Regions from separate parts of the Pseudomonas sp. GZD-222 genome, predicted to be linked through region 1. Evidence: predicted binding sites of a transcription regulator. Region 1 holds the regulator's gene; each other region holds the start of a gene.
What was found. Region 1 encodes FliA, which starts transcription of late flagellar genes. Its sites were predicted from a motif close to CTAAAGTTTNNNNNNNNNNNGCCGNTAA; they were not measured.

Region 2: the regulator FliA is predicted to act here: its motif matches at 3,874-3,901, upstream of motA (flagellar motor stator protein MotA).
Region 3: the regulator FliA is predicted to act here: its motif matches at 2,265-2,292, upstream of ACO6VD_RS18130 (methyl-accepting chemotaxis protein).
Region 4: the regulator FliA is predicted to act here: its motif matches at 4,584-4,611, upstream of ACO6VD_RS24215 (methyl-accepting chemotaxis protein).

What each region holds. Positions count from the first base shown of each region.
Region 1 is NZ_JBMOWO010000071.1:15,765-21,499, reverse strand. It holds gene flhA (flagellar biosynthesis protein FlhA) at 1-958, shown strand, start outside; gene flhF (flagellar biosynthesis protein FlhF) at 970-2,280, shown strand; gene fleN (flagellar synthesis regulator FleN) at 2,400-3,233, shown strand; gene fliA (RNA polymerase sigma factor FliA) at 3,230-3,970, shown strand; gene ACO6VD_RS13300 (chemotaxis response regulator CheY) at 4,075-4,449, shown strand; gene ACO6VD_RS13295 (protein phosphatase CheZ) at 4,469-5,257, shown strand; gene ACO6VD_RS13290 (chemotaxis protein CheA) at 5,270-5,735, shown strand, end outside.
Region 2 is NZ_JBMOWO010000085.1:4,453-10,187, reverse strand. It holds gene orn (oligoribonuclease) at 1-30, opposite strand, end outside; gene rsgA (small ribosomal subunit biogenesis GTPase RsgA) at 122-1,153, shown strand; gene ACO6VD_RS16830 (toll/interleukin-1 receptor domain-containing protein) at 1,412-1,894, shown strand; gene motB (flagellar motor protein MotB) at 1,961-2,953, opposite strand; gene motA (flagellar motor stator protein MotA) at 2,957-3,808, opposite strand; gene ACO6VD_RS16815 (HDOD domain-containing protein) at 3,944-5,473, shown strand; gene ACO6VD_RS16810 (rhodanese-like domain-containing protein) at 5,520-5,735, shown strand, end outside.
Region 3 is NZ_JBMOWO010000096.1:20,294-26,028, forward strand. It holds gene ACO6VD_RS18115 (pirin family protein) at 1-540, opposite strand, end outside; gene ACO6VD_RS18120 (amidohydrolase family protein) at 656-1,663, shown strand; gene ACO6VD_RS18125 (DUF3859 domain-containing protein) at 1,746-2,210, shown strand; gene ACO6VD_RS18130 (methyl-accepting chemotaxis protein) at 2,350-3,975, shown strand; gene fabB (beta-ketoacyl-ACP synthase I) at 4,046-5,266, opposite strand; gene fabA (3-hydroxyacyl-[acyl-carrier-protein] dehydratase FabA) at 5,278-5,735, opposite strand, start outside.
Region 4 is NZ_JBMOWO010000127.1:22,675-28,409, forward strand. It holds gene ACO6VD_RS24205 (LysR substrate-binding domain-containing protein) at 1-691, shown strand, start outside; gene ggt (gamma-glutamyltransferase) at 809-2,476, shown strand; gene ACO6VD_RS24215 (methyl-accepting chemotaxis protein) at 2,577-4,496, opposite strand; gene ACO6VD_RS24220 (neutral zinc metallopeptidase) at 4,695-5,576, opposite strand.

The DNA of each region.
Region 1 (5,735 bases):
GTTGCTGGCGCGGATCAAGGGGGTGCGCAAGAAGCTCTCCCAGGACCTGGGCTTTCTCATGCCCACCGTGCATATCCGCGACAACCTCGACCTGGCCCCCAGCGCCTATCGCCTGACCTTGATGGGGGTGATCCTGGCCGAGGCCGAGATCTATCCGGATCGCGAGCTGGCGATCAACCCCGGGCAGGTGTTCGGTACCCTCAATGGTATTGCTGCGCGCGACCCGGCGTTTGGTCTTGAAGCCGTGTGGATTGACGTCAACCAGCGTAGTCAGGCGCAATCGCTGGGTTATACCGTGGTCGATGCCAGTACCGTGGTTGCCACGCACTTGAACCAGATCCTGCACAAGCACAGTCACGAGCTGATTGGTCACGAAGAAGTCCAACAACTGCTCCAGGTGCTGGCCAAAGCTTCGCCTAAGCTTGCCGAAGAGCTGGTGCCGGGTGTCATTTCATTGTCGGGCCTGCTCAAGGTCTTGCAGGCGTTGCTTGCCGAGCAGGTGCCGGTGCGTGATATACGCAGTATTGCCGAGGCTATCGCCAATAACGCGAGCAAGAGTCAAGATACCGCCGCGCTGGTCGCGGTGGTGCGCGTCGGATTGTGTCGCGCTATCGTGCAAAGCATTGTCGGCGTTGAGTCCGAGCTACCTGTGATCACCCTGGAACCAAGGTTGGAACAGATTTTGCTCAATAGTCTGCAAAGGGCCGGGCAAGGTCAGGAAGACGGTGTTCTTCTTGAGCCGAGCATGGCCGAAAAACTTCAGCGTTCGTTGATCGAGGCTGCCCAGCGTCAAGAGATGCAAGGGCAACCGGCGATCCTGCTGGTCGCAGGACCGGTACGGGCAATGCTGTCGCGCTTCGGTCGCCTGGCTGTACCGAATTTGCATGTTTTGGCGTATCAGGAAATACCTGACAACAAGCAAGTTACCATCGTTGCCACAGTAGGCCCCAACGGCTGAGGTAGTGGGTTATGCAAGTTAAGCGTTTTTTCGCCGCCGATATGCGTCAGGCCATGAAGCTGGTTCGAGATGAGCTGGGGGCTGAAGCCGCCATCATCGGCAACCGACGGATTGCTGGCGGTGTCGAGCTGACGGCTGCGCTGGACTACAAGCTGTCCGCCCTGGCGCCACGGGTTCCGAATGTGGAGCTCGAAGACGAGCTGCGCAAGACCCAGTCGCGGATTGTCACCGCCCAGGCCGAGCTCAGCAGTCGCAGCGAAAGTGAAGAGGGCAACCGTCAGCTGTTTGCCGGTTTGCCCCTGACCGCCTCCGAGCCCCTGGTCGAGTCGGCTGTCGATGAGCCGGCCGCGCCGATTGCAGTCGCGCCTGCGCCGGTTGATCCGCGCCTGTTCGATGCCATGCGCTCGGAACTCACCGGGTTGCGCGAGCTGCTGGAAGTCCAGCTGGGTTCGTTGGCCTGGAGTCAGTTGCAAGGCAATCAGCCACAGCAGGCCAACCTCTGGCGCCGCCTGCAGCGTATCGGCCTGACTGGCCCGCTGTCGCGCGAGTTGCTGGATCAGATCAGCAGCATCGACGAACCACGCCGTGCCTGGCGCATGCTGCTCGCGCACCTGGCACGCAGAATCGATGTGCCGGAAGTCGAACCGATCGAAGAGGGCGGTGTCATTGCCATGGTCGGCCCGGCCGGCATGGGCAAGACCACCACCCTGGCCAAGCTGGCAGCGCGGTATGTGCTCAAGTACGGCGCGCAGCATTTGGCGCTGGTGAGCATGGACAGTTTCCGCATTGGTGCCCAGGAGCAGCTCAAGACCCTGGGGCGGATCCTCAATGTCTCGGTGACCCACGTCGATCCCGGCCAGTCTCTGGCCCAGGCGCTGGAGCCGTTGTTGCGCAAGCGTGTGGTACTGATCGATACCGCTGGCCTGCAAGCCAGTGATCCGGCGCTGCGCATGCAACTGGAGACGCTTGCCGGTCGCGGCATCGCTTCGAAGAACTACCTGGTGTTGGCGACGACCAGCCAGAAGCAGGTGCTCACTGCCGCCTATCACAGCTACAAGCGCTGCGGGCTGGCCGGGTGCATCCTGACCAAACTTGATGAAACGGCCAGTCTCGGCGAAGTCCTGAGCCTGGCTATCAGTCACGAATTGCCAGTGGCCTATCTTACCGATGGGCCGCGCATTCCTGACGATCTGCACCTGCCGCGCCGGCACCAGTTGGTGAGCCGAGCGGTGAGTGTGCAGATGCAGGACGAGCCCAGCGAAGAGGCGATGGCCGATATGTTCGCTGATCTCTACCACAGCCCCGGCAAGCGTGTTGGCTGAGGTGATTGTGAAGACGTTGCAAAGTATCTGCATTGATGGACTGCCAGGCATTTTTCAGGTGTTGAAAGCGCAGCCGGTCATGTGGCCTCGGTCTAAGCAAGACAAGGTAATGAACAAACATGGGTAGCATGCATCCCGTACAGGTGATCGCCGTGACTGGCGGCAAAGGTGGCGTCGGCAAGACCAATGTGTCGGTGAACCTGTCATTGGCGCTGGCAGAGCTTGGCCGTCGGGTCATGTTGCTCGATGCCGACCTGGGCCTGGCCAACGTCGACGTATTGCTCGGCCTGACGCCCAAGCGCACCCTGGCCGACGTCATCGAAGGCCGTTGTGAGCTGCGCGATGTGCTGCTGCAGGGGCCGGGGGGCGTGCGTATCGTGCCCGCTGCGTCCGGTACGCAGAGCATGGTGCACCTGGCGCCCGCGCAGCACGCTGGCCTGATTCAGGCGTTCAGCGAGATCGGCGACAACCTCGACGTTCTGGTGATCGATACCGCTGCAGGTATTGGTGACTCGGTAGTCAGTTTTGTCCGTGCCGCACAAGAGGTGCTGCTGGTGGTGTGCGACGAGCCCACCTCGATCACCGACGCCTACGCCCTGATCAAACTGCTCAACCGCGATTACGGTATGAACCGTTTCCGCGTCCTGGCCAACATGGCGCAGAGCCCTCAGGAAGGGCGCAACCTGTTCGCCAAGTTGACCAAGGTCACAGATCGCTTCCTTGACGTCGCCCTACAATACGTCGGCGCGGTGCCTTACGACGAATGTGTGCGCAAGGCGGTGCAGAAGCAGCGAGCGGTCTATGAAGCCTTTCCGCGTTCCAAGTGCGCGCTGGCGTTCAAGGCCATTGCTCAGAAGGTCGATACCTGGCCGCTGCCTGCCAACCCACGAGGTCACCTGGAATTTTTTGTCGAGCGCCTGGTGCAACCGACAAGCGCGGGACCGGTGCTATGAATGCCAGCGGATACCGGATGTACAGCAAGGCTTCACGTGATAGCCAGTGCGAGTTGATCGAGCGTTATGCACCACTGGTCAAGCGTATCGCCTATCACCTGCTGGCCCGCTTGCCCGCCAGTGTGCAGGTGGAGGATCTGATCCAGGCCGGCATGATTGGCCTGCTTGAAGTCGCCAACAAGTACGACGCGAGCAAGGGTGCCAGCTTCGAGACCTATGCCGGCATCCGGATCCGCGGCGCAATGCTTGACGAAGTACGCAAGGGCGACTGGGCACCGCGCTCGGTTCACCGTAATACCCGCATGGTCAGTGACGCGATTCGTGCAATTGAAGCAAAAACCGGTCGTGACGCTAAAGATCACGAGGTTGCTGCCGAACTTCAATTGAGTCTCGATGATTACTACGGGATTTTGAATGACACCCTGGGCAGCCGCCTGTTCAGTTTCGACGACCTGTTGCAGGACGGCGAACATGAAGGCCTGCACGAGGATGGCGCCAGTGCCCAGCTCGAGCCTTCGCGCGATCTGGAAGACGAGCGCTTTCAGGCAGCCCTGGCCGATGCCATCGCCAACCTGCCTGAGCGTGAGCGTCTGGTGTTGGCGCTGTACTACGACGAAGAGCTGAACCTCAAGGAAATCGGTGAGGTCCTCGGTGTCAGCGAGTCGCGCGTCAGCCAGTTGCACAGCCAGTGCGCGGCGCGTTTGCGTGGCCGCCTGGGGGAATGGCGGGCGCGTTGAACGCAGGTTCAATGCAGTCGCCAAATGTAGTGCCCGAATTGATTGAATGCGCGTTCCGCGCTGAGCGCGTTAAAGACTGCTTGGAGGTCTAATTGAACAAAGACATGAAAATCCTCATCGTCGACGATTTTTCGACGATGCGGCGGATCATCAAGAACCTGTTGCGTGACCTGGGCTTCACCAACACCCAGGAAGCCGACGACGGCAACACGGCGCTGCCGATGCTCGAAAGCGGTCATTTCGATTTTCTCGTGACTGACTGGAACATGCCTGGCATGTCCGGTATCGACCTGTTGCGCAAAGTGCGTGCCGACGAGCGTCTCAAGCACCTGCCGGTGCTGATGGTGACTGCCGAAGCCAAGCGCGAGCAGATCATCGAAGCGGCCCAGGCCGGCGTCAACGGCTATGTGGTCAAGCCGTTCACTGCCCAGGTGCTGAAAGAAAAGATCGAGAAGATCTTCGAGCGCGTCAATAGCTGAGACTCGCCACGGGGGCGCTATGGAGCAAACACATTCATCGTTGGACGGCTTCGAGTCAACACTCAAGAAGCACGCCCACGAACTGGTCGACAGCCTCGAACGAGGCAAATTTGGCGACGCGGTGCAACTTATCCATCAGCTGAACCAGACCCGTGACCGAGGCCTGTACCAGGAAGTGGGCAAACTCACGCGTGAGTTGCACAGTGCGATCGTCAGTTTCCAGATCGATCCGCAGATGCCTCAGGCCGAGGAAGTCTCGCAGATCACCGATGCGACCGAACGTTTGTCCTATGTGGTCAAGCTGACCGAGGGCGCGGCGAACCGCACCATGGACCTGGTCGAGGAGAGCACTCCGGTGCTCCACGAATTGAGCGACGAAGCCCGCGACCTGCGCGCCGACTGGCAGCGCTTTCTGCGCCGTGAAGTGGCAGCGCCGGAGTTTCGCGAGTTGATGCACCGCGTCGATCGTTTCCTGGAGCGTAGCGAGGAGGGCAGCCGCAAGGTCGCCGGCCACCTCAACGACATTCTGCTGGCTCAGGACTATCAGGACCTGACCGGTCAGGTGATCAAACGTGTCACGGCGCTGGTCACCGAAGTAGAAAGCAATCTGCTCAAGCTCGTGCTGATGGCCAGTCAGGTCGACCGGTTTGCCGGCATCGAACATGACCACCAGCAGCTACGTGCTGAAAAAGATCAAGAAAAACATCCGACTCGGGGTGAAGGTCCGCAGATTCATGCCGATAAACGTGAAGACGTTGTGTCCGGTCAGGACGATGTCGACGATCTGCTGTCCAGCCTGGGTTTTTAGGGAGCACGTTTAATGAGCTTCGGCGCCGATGAAGAAATCCTTCAGGATTTTCTGGTAGAAGCCGGCGAGATTCTTGAGCAACTGTCCGAGCAACTGGTCGAGCTGGAAAGCCGTCCGGATGATGCCGATTTGCTCAATGCGATCTTTCGCGGTTTTCACACTGTAAAAGGGGGCGCCGGCTTCCTCCAGCTCAACGAGCTGGTGGAGTGCTGCCACATCGCCGAAAACGTCTTCGACATCCTGCGCAAGGGTGAGCGACGCGTCGATGCCGAACTGATGGACGTGGTCCTGGAAGCCCTGGATACGGTCAACAGCATGTTTGGTCAGGTCCGTGAACGCAGCGACATTACTGCGGCCACCCCCGAGCTGCTGGCCGCCTTGTCGCGCCTGGCCGAGCCTGCGCCTGCCGAGCAGGCCGCCGCGCCTGAGCCGGTGCCAGAACAGGCGCCAGAAGCCGCTGCCGAAGCGGACATCACCG
Region 2 (5,735 bases), on a different contig from region 1:
GATCCAGATCAGGTTCTGTGGGTTCTGCATGATTCTGCTCCTCGGTAGGTGCGCAGTTTAGCTTAGTGGAGCGTGCTAAACTCCTCGCCGTTTAATAATGCATGCCGAACACGGAACCTTCATGGCCAAACGCCAGCTCAATCGTCGCCAAAATTGGCGGATCGAAAAAATCCAGGGTGAACGCGCTGCCCGCGCCGCCAAACGCGAACAACAGACCCTGCAGGAGCTCGAAGGTGGTGACCTGGGCCCTGAGCAACTGGGCCTGGTGATCGCTCACTTTGGCGTGCAGGTCGAGGTCGAGGCACAGGACGGCGATGACGCAGGCCAGGTGTTCCGCTGCCACCTGCGTGCCAACCTCCCGGCGCTGGTAACCGGCGACCGGGTCGTCTGGCGCGCCGGCAATCAGGGTATTGGCGTGATCGTTGCGCAAATGCCGCGCAATACCGAGCTGTGCCGTCCTGACAGCCGTGGTCAGCTCAAGCCGGTTGCAGCCAACGTCGACCTGATCGTGATTGTCTTCGCCCCGGCGCCGGAACCGCATGCCAACCTCATCGACCGCTACCTGGTAGCCGCCGAACACGCCGGTATTCGCCCCCTGCTGCTGTTGAACAAGGCCGACCTGATCGACGAACAGAACGCCCCGGCGCTCAACGCGTTGCTGGCCGTGTACAGGCAACTGGGTTATCCGTTGCTGGAAGTGTCGGCGCACCATGGCGATGGCATGCAGCAGCTGCAAGCGCGCCTGGACGGGCATATCAGCGTGTTCGTGGGGCAGTCCGGGGTCGGCAAGTCTTCGCTGGTCAACAGCTTGCTGCCCGAGGTACAGACCCGGGTAGGCGACCTGTCGGAGTGGTCCGGCCAAGGCACGCACACCACCACAACCGCGCGTCTCTACCACTTCCCGGGTGGCGGTGAACTGATCGACTCCCCGGGCATTCGCGAATTCGGCCTGGGTCATGTCAGCCGCGCCGATGTCGAAGCCGGCTTTATCGAGTTCAACGACCTGCTCGGCACCTGCCGTTTTCGTGACTGCAAGCACGATCGCGAGCCCGGCTGCGCGCTGCTCAAGGCCCTGGAAGACGGCCGCGTCCAGCAACAGCGGATGAACAGCTACCGCTCGATCATTGCCAGCTTGCCTCAAGACACATATTGAGGCTGAAAATGAGGCTCGCAACGAGCCTCATCGCGTCAAAGTAAGACCTTTCTGAAGGAAAAATTACCACGCAAAGCAGGACCATTCTGTATTGCTAGTGGTCCCTTGCCGCCATACAAGCTTTCATTGATTGTCGCCTTTCAGGTTCGCCACGACGAAGCGAATCATCCCTCTGCTCTGAGTATGAAAGGAATCAACAATGACAATCCGATCCTTACGTATCTATTGCCCAACCTGTGTACCAGGAGGGCTCGCCTGATGCCTGTCCTTATCAGCTATCGCCACCCACAACGCCTTGATGCCTACATCATCAGCGAGCGCCTGAAACTGGAAGGCATTGCCACTCACCTGGACCTGTTCGACAGCGACGTCGGGCTGAGCGCCGACGATATCAGCGGCCTGATCAGCAGCAATATCAATAGCTGCACCCACGTGATCGGCGTCCTCTCTCAGGACCACGCCGATTCCTGGTGGGTGCCCTTCCAACTCGGTGCCGCCACGCTCAGCAATCGCCGGGTATCACTGTATCAATGCATCGACAGCACATTGCCCGACTACCTGGACAAGTGGCCGATCATGAGTTCACGGGAACATATCGACCTGTTCGTGCTCGCCTACCATGATGAACAGACGTTCAAGCGCTCAATTGCCAGAGACGCATCCGACGCCGATGCCACCAATCGTCTCAATGCCGGCTTTTTCCACGCTGACCTGAAGGCCAAAATCCGCCGCGGTTTCTGACCTGCGCCAAAAAGCACAACGCCCGTGAGCATCGCTGCACACGGGCGTTGTCATCAGCGCGCAGGATTATTCCTTGCTCTCATCCATCTTCAATACACCATCCTCGAAGATGTTCAGCTTCTGACGCAGTTCGCGAGGCTGCATCGGCTCGGCCTCAGGTGCCGGCGCTGGAACGCTGCCGTCAGGCGCGGCTGGCGCTGCAGGCTGCGGCTGCTCGCCTTCGAGGGTGCGCTGGGCCTTCTTGGTCAGGACAATGATGTCGATGCGCCGGTTGACCGGATTGAGCGGGTTGGCCCGGTCGAACAGCGACGACGAGGCATAACCGACCACCCGTGCCACCTGAGTATCCGGGTAGCCGCCGGCAACCAAAGCACGGCGCGCGGCATTGGCACGGTTGGCCGACAGCTCCCAGTTGCCGAAGTCACCCGTGCCGGCATACGGCTTGGCATCCGTGTGACCACTGATACTGATCTTGTTCGGCACAGCCTTGATGGTATCGGCCATCGCCAGCAGGATATCTTCGAAATACGGCTGCAGGCGCGCACTGCCCAGGTCGAACATCGGCCGGTTTTCGGCATCCATGATCTGGATACGCAGGCCATCCTGAGTAATTTCGAACAGGATCTGGTCCTTGAACTTCTGCAGTTGCGGGTTCTCTTCGACCTTGTTCTGCAATTCCTGCAACAGCAGTTCGAGACGCTCACGCTCGACCTGCTCGGCCATGCTATCAACCTTGTCCTGATCCAGCTGGATACTGGTGTCCGGTGTCGGCTCGGATTTCACTTCCGGGTTGATGGTCTTTTCCGGCGCGAGCTGTGGCGAACCGCCCAGGTCAATGATGTAGGGAGTGCCACTTTCGGAAAAACCGATCGGATCCTTGAAGTAGCCAGCGATGGCGATCTTCTGTTCCGGTGTGGCCGTAGACAACAGCCAGAGCACCAGGAAGAACGCCATCATCGCCGTGGCGAAGTCAGCAAAGGCAATCTTCCAGGCGCCACCGTGGTGGCCGTCGCCAAAGCGCTTGACGCGCTTGATGATAATGGGCTGGTTGTTCTCCATGACTCAGCGACCGCGAACTGCTTGTTCCAGCTCGGCGAAGCTCGGGCGATGGGCCGGGAACAGCACCTTGCGCCCGAATTCCACGGCCAGCGACGGCGGCATACCGGAGGCCGAAGCCACCAGCGAAGCCTTGATGGCCTCATAGACGTTGAGTTCTTCCCTGGCATCCTGACGCAGGGCGGTGGCCAGCGGGCCGAAGAAGCCGTAGGCGGCGAGAATACCGAAGAAGGTACCGACCAGCGCCGCACCGACGTGCAGGCCGATGGATTTCTGGTCGCCATCGCCCAGCGAGGCCATGGTTACCACGATCCCCAGTACCGCCGCGACGATACCGAAGCCTGGCATGCCGTCGGCAATACCGGTCACGGCATGGGACGGGTGCTCGAGCTCTTCTTTCATGCTCAGCAGCTCCATGTCGAACAGGCCTTCGAGCTCGTGAGGCGCCATGTTGCCGGTAGACATGATGCGCAGGTAGTCGCAGATGAACGCCGTCATACGCTCATCACCCAGCACCGCAGGGTATTTGGCAAAAATCGGGCTGGCGGCGGCGTCCTCAATGTCGGCTTCGATCGCCATCATGCCTTCGCGTCGGCTCTTGTTGAGGATCTCGTAGACCAGCCCGAGCACCTCGATATAGAAGGTGTGGGTAAAGCGCGTACCAAACATCTTCAGCGACTTCTTGATTACATGCATGGTCATGTAACCGGGGTTCGCCTGCAGGAACGCACCAAAGGCCGCGCCGCCGATAATCAGCACTTCGAAAGGCTGAATCAGTGCCGCAATTTTGCCGTGGGATAGAACATATCCGCCGAGCACACTCGCGAATACGACGATGATGCCGATAATTTTAGCCATAGATAGAAAGCACTTACTGTCGTGGTCAGGGTCGTGAGCGGAAGTTAATAAAACTCTTCTTCTACTTATCGGCAGATCTGCGCCAGACTATAGTCAGTCCAGGCGAAAAGCCAGTTCGGCCCCTCCAGCAGGCGTATTGAAACCATCGTGCCAGATCAAACACCAAAAACACTCGATGCCTGGGTCAAGCTGCTCGATAGCGTTCGACTGCCGGTTCCCCTGGCCAGCTACGAGCGGGTAAAAGCCGCCATCGCCGACAGCCGCCGCTCGCTGCGCGACATTGCCGAATTGATGCAGAGCAGCCCGGCCCTGGTACTCAGTGTCATGCGCGAGGCCAATCATCACACCCATACCAGCACCGGTGAACCTGCCGAAAGCCTGGAAATCGCCCTCAATCGCCTGGGGCTGACACGCACGGCAGAACTGCTGGAGCGCCTGCCGGCACTCCCGGAAGACGAGATTGCGCCAACCTTGCGCCAACTGCAGCTGGTCAGCCAGCACGCCAGCCAGCAGGCTAACGGCCTGTTCGCCAGCCGTCTGGCGCGGCTCTGGCAAGAAATCCACTGGGGCAGCCTGCTGTTTCTGTCGCCCTTGTGGCCATTGGCCCTGAGCTTTCCCACGCTGCTCGAAGACTGGGAGCTGCGGGTCGTACACCAGGGCGAGTCGGCAGCACAGGTTGAGAGGGAGCTATTCGGGGTACGGGTGCTAAGCCTGTGCAAGGCGCTAGCCGAACACTGGCGCTTGCCGGAATGGGTCACCCGCGGCTATCACCTGCTGCAGGATGAACGCCGTTTGCTGGCCCAGGCGCTGCATATCGCCCGTGACCCAAGCAGCCTGCATCAGCAGCAGCGCCTGGACGAACACCCAAGCGTGCGCCGCTGGTTCAATCAACCGGCCAACACCGTGCTCCTGGCCAACGGCCTGGCACTGGCGGCACAAGTCGGCTGGACCAACCCGCATGTACGACGCTGGCAATTGCTCACCAGCCTGTACCTGCAGGCTTCAATGGATGATGTGCAACAACTGGTGCACCAACAAGCCGCAACCAGCGCCCGTCATCATGCCGGCCCTGACCTGTTTCACCCTGCCCAAGCCCTGCTCTGGCCCTGGCATCAGCGCCGTCTGCACCCCGGCCAGATTGCACCGCCGCCGCCCTCGGCGCAGGCCCTGGGAACCTGGCGCAAGCTGTGTGCCGAGCTGTTGATCGAGCCCAGCCCGTTCAGCAATGCCATCCACCTGACAACCGTAGCCCGCGATGCCTTGTTCGCCTGTGGCATGCAGCGGGTGATGCTACTGATGACCGATAAGACCCTGAGTCAGCTGCGGGTGCATCAAATTGCCGGGCTTGCGCCTGATGCTGCCAGCCTGGCGCTGCCGATCGAGCAGAGCAAATTGCTCCAGCGCCTGTTGAGTTCGGCTGCGCAACTGCGCCTGACACCGGAAAATCATGCGCAGTTCTCCGCACTGCTCCCCGTCCAGCTGCGTACGCTGTTTCGCAGCGAACACCTGCTATTGCGCTCACTTTCGAGCAATGGCCGCGTAGTGATGCTGCTGATCGCCGATCAAGGCGGAAAACCGCTGACCGACGTCAGCGTGCAAGCCTTTGGCAAAACCGCGCAATGTATCGAACGTGCCCTGACCGCCTTCAGCAACCGCAGCGCATGACCCATGCGCTACAATCGCCCCCTCTGTTCCGCTGTGGAGACTCTGGATGACTGAATTTTCTGGCTTGCCCCTGGTAATCGAGCCGGCTGACCTGCAAGCCCGGCTTGGTGCTCCAGAGTTGATCCTGGTGGATCTGACCAGCGCCAACCGCTATAACAGCGGGCATATCCCGGGGGCTCGCTTTGTCGACCCGAAGCGTACCCAGCTGGGTCAACCCCCAGCGCCGGGCCTGCTGCCGGCCAAAGCCGATCTGGAAAAACTG
Region 3 (5,735 bases), on a different contig from region 1:
CATTTGCACCAAGGCGTAGAGGGTCGGTGAAAGCACCGGCACCGGTGATTGCAGGCAGAAACCGCTGCCGGCAATCAGGCGAATGTTCACCCCCAGGCTGTCGCTGCCTGGTAGGGTCGCGGCCGGGTGATGGCTGTAATGTCCGGGTCCTTGTTCCTTGTCTTTGGGGGAGGCCAACCAGATTTGCAGGCCATGCAGGCGTGAGCCGCTGGCTAACAGATCAGCCGGGGTGCGCTCGACATGGGCAATAGCGCTACCTGCCGTCATCCAGCTGACGTCCCCGGCCTTGACCCGTTGATCCGAGCCTAGGCTGTCCTTGTGCAGGAGCTCGCCTTCGAACAGGTAGGTCAGGGTAGAAAGACCAATATGTGGGTGCTGCCGAATATTCACGCCATGGCCGGACGCATAGTCGGTCTCGAGCATGTGGTCGAAGAACACGAACGGTCCGACACTGCGGCACTGTGCCGAAGGTAGTGGGCGCAGGATCGGTTGGCCCTCGACGGATTCGGCGCGAGGGTGGATGACCAGAGGGTTGCTCACGGTGGGCTCCAGGCCGGGAATGATGAGCTTGAGCATAACCTGTTACACGCGTCGCCTGAACTGCGCGGCGACCAGGCCGGTCTACCCTGTCTGAATCGCCAGGAAGGAGCGTGCAATGTTTGCCAGGCATCTGGGCTGGATGGTATTGATGGGAATGACCCTGCAAAGCGTACAGGCGCGGGAGTATCGCTACAGCGATGCACACTTGCACTACGTGGACTTCTTCCAGGAAAGCGAGGGCATGCAGGCGCTGCTCAAGGCGATGGATGCGGCGCGTATCGATCAATCGATGATCTCGGGTGTCGCGGTAGCGAAAAAATGGCATGAGGACGAACCCAAGCGCCCGCGCTACTACGCCGGTGACGATGCCGATGCCTATTGGTATAGCGCCACCGATATTTACGTGGCGGCAGCGCTGGAAAAACTCGAACCTGAACAACGCCAGCGCTTTCACCCGTTTCTGACCGGCTTCAACCCGGTGGACAAGAATGCTGTGGCGCATATCGAGCGGATGCTCGTACTGTATCCGGGGCTCTGGCAGGGCATTGGCGAGGTCTTCACCCGGCATGATGACCTGACGGCGCTGACCAGTGGCGATACGCCTCGTGCCAACAACGAAGCCATGACCCGTATCTACCACCTGGCGGCCGAGCAGGATCTGCCGGTGCTGATCCATTCAAATATCACTTCCAAGCGCGAGCGCAATCCGTTGTACCTGGCTGAAATTGAAGAGCCGTTGCGCAACCATCCACACACCCGGTTCATCTGGGCCCATGCCGGCACCAGCATGGAGATCCACCGCCATCAAACGCAGTTGGATTTTCTATTGCCAACGCTGTCGCGCATGCTCGAAAGCTATCCCAATCTCTATGTGGACCTGTCCTGGAGCGTGCTGCAGCCTTACTTGCTGGACGAGCAGGGCAAACCCAGGGGGGAGTGGGTAGCGCTGGTCAAGCGCTTCCCCGAGCGCTTCATGCTCGGTTCTGATGTGGTTGGCCGGTTTGATAGCCTGGGAGAACAACTACATAGTTTCGATCCTTTTCTCGATGCCTTGCCCGCCGAGGTGGCGCAAAAGGTCGCGCAGGAGAACTTTCTCGCGGTTTTGCCACGCAAGCGAGAATGATGTGCCTGTCAGTTTTTCAGTTGTCATCAGGCTGTCATGCCAGCGTCATAGCCTGCCGCCATCAATCCTGATGGAGTGCATCATGTTTTCCAGTCGTTTCAGTGCTGTGTGCGGGCTTTTGCTGGTCAGTGGCCTGGCCAGTGCCGAGGTCCGGGTAGAAGGGCCGGTCGAGTATGGCCTGTTCGAAACCCGTCACCAGAACTTCCAGCCGGGCGAGCGGGTACTGACCCAGAGCAATCAGACGATCCAGCACACTGACGAGATTCCGGCGCGGCTGGGCAGCAAGTTCGGCATGCGCTACCGCCTGGAAGGCAAGGTCGCGGAAGACACACCGCTGACCTTGCTGTACCTCACGCCAGGGGTGCGTACCCCCGATGGCAAGCGCCACGACAAATTCGAAGTGGTACAGAAACTGGTGCCTGGTGCCGCACAGGATGTCATGGCCTACGAGTTCACCGAAACTCATGAAGTGGTGCCGGGGCAGTGGCATTTCATGGTTTTCCAGGGTGATCGCCTGCTCGCCGAACAGCGGTTTACCGTGCGCTGAAGCGGACCGCGCCTGTCGTCGAGATGAGCGGGCGTTTTGATATCATGTTTTCGTCTAACGCAAATCTTCCAAGGGCCGATATCTTCTAGAAGAAGGGACAGCTGCATCGCTTTGCAGCGCTTTTGGAAGGAGCCGGAAGATGAACTTGAGAAGCATGAATATCGCGCCCAGGGCCGGTTTGGGATTCGGTCTGGTGGCACTGTTGGTGGTTGCTCTCGGTGCTTTTGCGCTGATGCAGATGGGCAGCATGCGCCAACAGTCGCAGCAGGTCGACAGCAACTGGCTGCCCAGCGTCATCGCGGTAGGCAAGATGTCCCAGGACACTTTGCGTATTCGTGCCCTGAACTTGCGCTTACTGATCAATCGCGACCCGCAGTCGCTGCAGCAGAACAAGACGCGCATCGAGGAAATCAAGGCCGGCCTGAGCAAGGCGCAGCAGCAGTACCAGGCGCTGATTGTCCTGCCTGAAGAGCAGACGCTGTTTGATCGCTACCTGAAACTTGAACAACAGTACCTGGGCTTGCAAGCCCAGGTAACCGAGCTGTCGGTGCAAGGGCAGGTCGATGCCGCCATTGCCCTGGTCAATGGCGAGATGAACCAGATGGCCGATCAGCTTACCGCCACGCTCAACGAGCTGATCGCGCTGAATAACCATCATGCCAACACCGCTACCGACCTGGCCGAGGCGGTGTACAAGAATGCCCAGGTCTGGGTCGTTGCGCTGTTGCTGGCCGCGCTGGTGATTACCATCGTTCTGGCGCTGACCTTGACCCGCAGTATCGTCCGTCCCTTGGCGCAATCACTGCAGGTGGCCGAGGTGGTAGCCACCGGCGACCTGACTCCGCAGATTGCGGTACACGGCAATGACGAGCCGGCGCGGCTGTTGACGGCGCTCAAGCAGATGCAGCACAGCTTGCGCGATACGATTTCGCGCATCTCCGACTCATCCAGCCAGTTGGCTTCGGCGTCAGAAGAGTTGAGTGCAGTGACTGAAGATGCCACGCGCGGCCTGATGCAGCAGAGCCAGGAAATCGAGCAGGCGGCGACGGCGGTCAATCAGATGACGACGGCAGTGGAGGAGGTCGCCAGCAACGCGGTGGCCACTTCAGAAGCGTCTCGCGAGTCGAACCGGATCGCCCACCAGGGCCGTGAGCAAGTGCGTCTGACGGTGGCCTCGATCGAGTCGCTGGCGGCAGGTGTGACGTCCAACGCCGAAGAGGTGGGTCAGCTGGCGCAGCAGGTGCATGGCATTACCAAGGTACTGGATGTGATTGGGGCCATTGCCGAGCAGACCAACCTGCTGGCCCTCAATGCTGCAATCGAAGCAGCCCGGGCCGGGGATGCAGGGCGCGGTTTTGCGGTAGTGGCCGATGAGGTACGGGCCCTGGCGCATCGCACCCAGCAGTCGACTCAGGAAATCGAACAGATGATTCATGGTATTCAGCAGGGTACTGATCGCGCGGTCTCGGGCATGCAGCAGAGCAACGACCGTGCCCGCAGCACGCTGGAAGGGGCTCATGCGGCAGGGGCTGCGCTGGAGGAGATTGCCGCCGCTATCAGCCTGATCAACGAGCGCAACCTGGTGATTGCTAGCGCCTCTGAGCAGCAGGCGCAGGTGGCGCGGGAGGTGGATCGCAACCTGACCAACATTCGCGATCTGGCGATGCAGACGTCGGCGGGGGCCAATCAGACCAATGCGGCGAGTCAGGCGTTGTCGCAGTTGGCGATTGATCTGAATGGGTTGGTAGGGCGGTTTTCGGTTTAGGTGGGAATGCCAGGCACAAACAAAAACGCCCCGAACCAGTCGGGGCGTTTTCAGTGCAAGAGACTAGCCCTTACTTGCCTTCCCAGCGCTTGAGCACCAGGGTGGCGTTGGTGCCGCCGAAGCCGAAGCTGTTGCTCATCACAGTATCGATCTTGGCGTTTTCGCGGGTTTCACGCAGAACCGGGAGGTCAGCCACTTCTGGATCCAGCTCGTCGATGTTGGCGGAACCGGCAATGAAGTTGCCTTCCATCATCAGCATGCAGTAGATCGCTTCATGAACGCCGGCGGCGCCCAGGGAGTGACCGGACAGGCTCTTGGTCGAGCTGATGGCCGGTGCCTTGTCGCCGAACACTTCACGCACACCTTTCATCTCGGCAACGTCGCCAACCGGGGTCGAGGTGCCGTGGGTGTTCAGGTAGTCGATCGGGGTGTCGACGGTGGACAGCGCCTGCTGCATGCAGCGAATTGCGCCTTCGCCACTCGGGGCGACCATGTCGTAGCCATCGGAAGTGGCACCGTAGCCGACGATTTCGGCATAGATTTTCGCGCCACGGGCCAGAGCGTGCTCCAGCTCCTCGACCACGACCATACCGCCGCCACCGGCGATAACGAAGCCGTCACGGTCGGCGTCGTAGGCACGGGAGGCTTTTTCCGGGGTGTCGTTGCGCTTGCTGGACAGGGCGCCCATGGCGTCGAACAGGAACGACTGGCTCCAGTGCTCTTCTTCACCGCCACCGGCGAAGACGATGTCCTGCTTGCCCATCTGGATCTGCTCCATCGCGGTGCCGATGCAGTGCGCACTGGTGGCGCAAGCAGAGGCGATGGAGTAGTTCAGGCCCTTGATCTTGAACGGGGTGGCCAGGCACGCCGAGACGGTGCTGCTCATGGTCCGGGTGACGCGGTACGGGCCAACGCGCTTGACGCCTTTTTCGCGCAGGATGTCCAGCGCTTCCATCTGGTTCAGGGTCGACGCGCCGCCGCTGCCGGCGATCAGGCCGGTACGCGGGTTGGACACCTGTTCTTCGGTCAGGCCCGAATCTTTGATCGCGTCGGCCATCGCCAGGTAGGCGTAGGCAGCAGCGTGACCGACGAAACGGAAGATCTTGCGGTCGATCAGTTCTTCGAGGTTGAGGTCAATGGAGCCGGAAACCTGGCTACGCAGACCCATTTCGGCATATTCCGGGTTGAATCGGATGCCAGGGCGGCTTGCACGCAGGTTGGCGGAGACGGTCTCTTTGTCATTGCCCAGGCACGAAACAATGCCCAGACCAGTGATAACGACGCGGCGCATGCGGATAACCCTTAGAAGTTGTCAGTGGAGGTGAATACGCCGACCCGAAGGCCTTCGGCGGTGTAGATCTCGCGACCGTCGACACTGACCGAGCCATCAGCGATGGCCATGTTCAGCTTGCCCTTCAGGACGCGCTTGATGTGAATGTTGTACGTGACTTTTTTTGCCGTTGGCAGCACCTGGCCGAAGAATTTGACTTCACCGGAACCCAGGGCGCGACCGCGACCTGGCAGGCCTTGCCAGCCGAGGTAGAAGCCGACCAGCTGCCACATGGCATCAAGGCCCAGGCAGCCTGGCATGACCGGATCACCTTCGAAGTGGCAAGCGAAGAACCACAGATCCGGGGTGATATCCAGCTCGGCGACCAATTCACCTTTGCCGTACTTGCCACCCTCGGCGCTGATATGGGTGATGCGATCCACCATCAGCATGTTCGGGGCGGGCAGTTGCGCGTTACCTGGGCCGAACA
Region 4 (5,735 bases), on a different contig from region 1:
GGCCAAGTCGATCCTGCAGCAGATGGATGACCTCGAAGAGCATCTGTCGGTACATCACCAGACACCTTCCGGGCGCCTGCGTATCAATGCCGCGTTGCCCTTCATGCTGCATGCCATCGTGCCTTGGGTCGGTGAGTTCCGCGCGTTGTATCCGCAGATTCAGCTAGAACTCAACACCAGTGACCTGATCATCGACCTGATTGAACAGAGCACTGACGTCGCCATACGCATCGGTGAACTCGCCGACTCCAGCCTGCATGCCCGTTCCCTCGGCTGCAGTCCGCTGAACGTACTGGCCAGTCCCGAGTACCTGGCGCGGCATGGCACTCCCGAGCGAGTGGAGGACCTGCAGGCACATTCGCTGCTCGGCTTTACCCAGACCGAAACCCTCAACCATTGGCCGCTGCGTCATGCCGAGGGTGATCGCCTGCTGATCCGTCCGAGCCTGTCCGCTTCCAGCGGTGAAACCCTGCGCGAGCTGGCCCTGGCCGGCGAGGGTATCGTCTGCCTGTCGCACTTCATGACCCATGAAGACATCCGCACCGGTCGACTGCAGGTGGTGTTACCCGAGCACAACAGCGGCTACCGCCAGCCGATCAATGCGGTGTACTACCGCAACTCGCAGCTGGCCCTGCGCATCCAGTGCTTCCTCGATTTCATCCAGCACAAACTGGCGATCTACGCCTGCTGAGCGCTTTCAGTGCGACAGAACTTTCCTGCGAGCGGCGAATTCTTCTGTGGTGTTTGATTAGTTTTCGGACATCAGCCTTAATGGCTGTTCAACGAAAACAACACCAAGGAAGCTCTCATGCGCGTTGTGATGTTCCGAACCCTGGGCCTGAGTGCCGCGATACTCGCCAGTTCATCGGCTTTCGCCGTGACGTTGGACGGTGGCGCGGTGGCCGCACCCGATCAATATGGTGCACAGGTAGCCGCCGACGTTCTCAAGAAAGGCGGTAACGCGGTCGACGCCGCAGTCGCCACCGCCTTTACCCTGGCCGTGACCTACCCCGAAGCCGGCAACATCGGCGGCGGTGGTTTCATGACCCTGTACATGGATGGCAAACCCTATTTCCTCGACTACCGCGAAGTGGCGCCCAAGGCTGCCACGCGCAACATGTATCTGGATGAAAAGGGCGAGATCATCGAGAACCTGAGCCTGGTCGGCTCCCGCGCTGCCGGTGTACCGGGCACGGTGATGGGCTTGTGGGAGGTGCATCAGAAGTTCGGCAAACTGCCGTGGGCCGAGCTGATCACCCCGGCGGTGGGCTACGCGAAGAACGGTTTCAAGATCGCTTCCAAGCAGTACCAGTACCGCGAAGACGCCTTGGGTCTGTTCAAGGACAGCACCAACTTCAATGACTATTTCGGCACCATGAAAGTCGGCGAGACCTTCAAGCAGCCGGAGCTGGCGCAAACCCTGGAGCGCATTGCCGACAAGGGCGTCAGCGAGTTCTACCAGGGCAAGACCGCCGACCTGCTGGTTGCGCAGATGCAGGCCGACAAGGGCCTGATCAGCAAGGACGACCTCAAGGATTACAAAGCGGTATGGCGTGAGCCGATGGGCATCGAGTGGCGCGGCAATATGGTCTACACCGCACCGCTGCCAAGCTCGGGTGGTGTCGCCCTGGCACAACTGCTGGGCATCAAGGAAAACCGTGCGGCGGACTTCAAGGGTGTCGAGCTGAACTCAGCGCGCTACATCCACCTGCTGGCCGAAATCGAGAAGCGTGTGTTCGCTGACCGTGCCGACTACCTGGGCGACCCGGATTTTTCCAAGGTGCCGGTGGATAAGCTGATCGCCAAAGACTACATCGCCAAGCGTGCCCAGGAGGTCAACCCGACCGCCATCTCCGACACCGAGAAGGTTCGCCCGGGTCTGGAACCGCATCAGACCACGCACTTCTCCATCGTCGACAAACAGGGTAACGCGGTCAGCAACACCTACACCCTGAACTGGGACTATGGCAGTGGTGTAGTGGTCAAGGGCGCGGGCTTCCTGCTCAACGACGAGATGGACGACTTCAGTTCCAAGCCGGGTGTGGCTAACGCCTTCGGTGTAGTCGGCGGCGACGCCAACGCCATTGAGCCGGGCAAGCGCATGCTCTCGTCCATGGCCCCGACCCTGGTCACCCGTGATGGCCAGGTCACTCTGGTACTGGGCACACCGGGTGGTTCGCGGATCTTCACCTCGATTTTCCAGGTGCTGAACAACCTGTATGACTACAACTTGCCGCTGGAAAAAGCCGTGGCGGCGCAGCGCGTGCATCACCAGTTGCTGCCTAAGGACACTATCTACTTCGACGCTTATGCGCCGCTGACCGGCAAGGTTGCGGACGAGCTGAAGAAGATGGGCTACACCCTGGAAGATCAGGGTTGGGAGATGGGTGATATCCAGGCGATCCGGGTCAACGGTGCGGCGCTGGAGACTGCTTCCGATCCGCGTGGGCGTGGGGTCGGGCAGGTAGTCAAGTAAGCACCTGTAGGAGCGGATTCATCCGCGATGGGTCGCAGCGCGGCCCCAAAAATTGGGACTGCGCTGCAGTCCATCGCGGATTAATCCGCTCCTACAACAGTCAGACGCGGAAGTGGCTGACCATGGTCTGCAACTGGTTGCCCAGGCGCGCCAGCTCGACACTTGAAGCTGCCGTTTCGTCACTGGCCGCTGCCGTCTGCTCCGACACATCGCGCACGTTGATGATGCTGCGGCTGATCTGTTCGGCCACCGCACTCTGCTGCTCGGCGGCTGCGGCGATCTGCTGGTTCATCGACTGAATGTTCGACACCGTACGGGTGATGCTTTCCAGCGAGGCACCGGCCTTACGGGTCAGCTCGACACTGCTGTCGGTCAGGTTACGGCTGCCAAGCATTACATTGGCCACCTGCTGAGTCCCGCTCTGCAGGCCAGCGACCAGCTCTTCGATCTCTTCAGTGGATTTCTGCGTGCGCTGGGCCAGGCCGCGAACTTCGTCGGCAACCACGGCAAATCCACGCCCGGCCTCACCGGCACGGGCCGCTTCGATGGCGGCGTTGAGTGCCAGCAGATTGGTCTGTTCGGCCACCGACTTGATCACATCCATGACGCTACCAATCTTCTGGCTTTCCTGCTGCAGCAAGCCCATGGCTTCGGTAGAGCGGTGGACTTCTTCGGCCAGGCGTTCGATCTGGCTGATCGCCTCGGCAACCACCTGGTCACCGGCACGCGCTTGCGCATCGGCGTCGGTGGCGGCAGACGAAGCGTGTTCGGCGTTGCGCGCAACTTCCTGCACGGTGGCCGCCATTTCGTGCATGGCCGTGGCCACCTGATCGGTCTCGACTTTCTGGCTGTTGACCCCGGCGCTGGTTTCTTCGGTCACGGCCGACAGTTCTTCGGCGGCGCTGGCGATCTGGGTGACGCCGTCGCGGATGCCGCTGATCAGGTCACGCAGGGTCGAGCCCATGCGCTGAATGCCTTGTTGCAGTACGCCGAGTTCGTCACGACGGGTGACGCGCAGGTCATGAGTGAGATCACCAGCGGCGATCTTTTCCACCACAGCCAGAGTTTCACGCAGTGGACGGGTGATCTGGCGGGTGATGATCACTGCGGCCAGCACGCCGACGAGCAAGGCCAGCAATGTGGCAGTAAGCTGCAGGGTGCGGGCCTGGGCGCTTTCGTTATCGCGGCGCTCCAGCTGGATCTTGTACAGCGCATCGCTGATCTTGACGATGCTGGCGCCTTGTACGGTCATTTCCTGGCGCGCGACGGCCACATCGGCGGTGGCATCGCGGAACTGGCGCACGGCATCACGGTAGGCCAGCACTGCGGATTCGAACTGCTGGATGCGCGCGGCTTCGTTCGGCATCTGGCGGTTCAGGCTGGCAATCTCGGCCAGGGCGCCATCGAGCTGGCGCAGCGCCAACTGTTCGGTTTCGCTGCTGATGTCGGCGATGTAGCTACGTACGGCCAGGCGTACCTGGAACAGTTGCTCCTTGGCCTGGGTGATAGTGCGAAATTGCTCCAGGCGGCTGGCGTCACCTTCAGGCAGGGCAAGGATATCGCGGTTGATCGCCTCGACCAGGTCGATGGCGCGCGCAGCGGCCAGGTTCATCGCATCGCGTGCGGCAAGGCTGGTCTTGTAGCCGGCGCGCATCTTGTTGATCGACACCTGATAGGCGCTGATGGTCTGGCCGAGTTCCTGGAGCAACTTGACGTTTTCCGGGCTCTTGAAGCTTTTCAGCAGCTTTTGCTGCTGCTCGCTGAAGGCGTTCAACTTGACCTGGACGTTGCCGGCGGCGGCATCGTCGCCATTGGTCAGCATGTACTGCAGGCGGGTGATACGCAGATCGGTCAGATCGCTGTTGAGTTGGGTGATGTCGCTCATCCAGTTACTGCGATCGATCAGCCCACCCATGCTGTTCCAGCCGGTCAAGGCCAGCAAACTGGTGAGCAACAGCACCAGGCCGAAGCCCAGGCCGAGTTTCAGGTTGACGCTGATGTTGGCAAACCAGCTATTCATGCGATCCCTCCAGGAACGTTGCGCTATTTGATCCATATCGCTGGAAGGTTGTTTTTGTTGAAGGCCAGGCGATGTTCTGAGCAGTGTTTATCGGCGGCTTGCGCCGGAGCTGAAACGCAATTTCAGCAAAAATGCTCAACGGTAGTTTCGGCGTGTTTCCGCGGCAGGCTCAGGCTGCCGCGGATCTACAGGAAGGGGTTAGAGGGGGCGGGCGGTGAAGGTGTCACATTGGTTGATATCACCCTTGGCAAAGCCGGTTTTGAACCAGCGCACACGCTGCTGCGAGGTGCCGTGGGTAAAGGAATCCGGCACCACCCGGCCCTGGCCTTTCTGCTGCAGGCGATCGTCGCCGATGGCGTTGGCGGCGTTCAGAGCCTCTTCGATGTCGCCGGGTTCCAGCCAGTTCAGGCGCTGTTGTGCCTGGTACGCCCAGACGCCGGCTAGGCAATCGGCCTGCAGCTCCTGACGAACCAGCAGGCCGTTATCGCCCTCCATTCGTTCACCGCGCTGGCGCGCAGCCTGCACCTTGGCTGACACGCCAAGCAGGGTCTGCACATGGTGCCCGACTTCGTGGGCAATCACGTAGGCCTGGGCGAAGTCGCCGGCAGCCGCAAAGCGCTGCTCCATCTCGCGGAAGAAGCTCATGTCCAGGTAGACCTTCTGGTCGGCCGGGCAATAGAACGGGCCGACTGCCGAGGAAGCAAAGCCGCAGGCCGAGTTGATCTGGCCGCTGAACAGGGTCAGGGTCGGGTCTTTATATTGGCGGCCGGCCTGGGCAAAGATGGCCCGCCAGGTGTCTTCGGTGTCGCCGAGGATCGAAGCAACGAATTCGGCCTGTTCGTCGTTGGCCGGTGGTGCCTTGCCGGTGTCGGTACTGACCGGCGCACTCTGCTGGCCCATCTGCCCGGTCAGTTGACCGAGGATCTGTAGCGGATCCTGCCCGGTCATCCAGCCGATGCCGACGATCAACAGGATCGCACCGATGCTCAGGCCCTTGCCACCGCCGAAGCGCATGCCGCCGCCGCCCTCGCCACGGGCATCGACCACATTGTCGCTACGCCTGCCTTTTCGCCATTGCATGAGTGCTCTCCCGCACTTGGAAACATGAGCTCAAAGATTAGTTCACCGGACGTCGCTCTGTCAGATTCCTGATAGTCACATAACCATGTGGTTATGAAAGACGGGGTTATTTTCAATGTTCCCCAGCGCCATCATGTCGGAAACTTCAAGCTCGCCTGC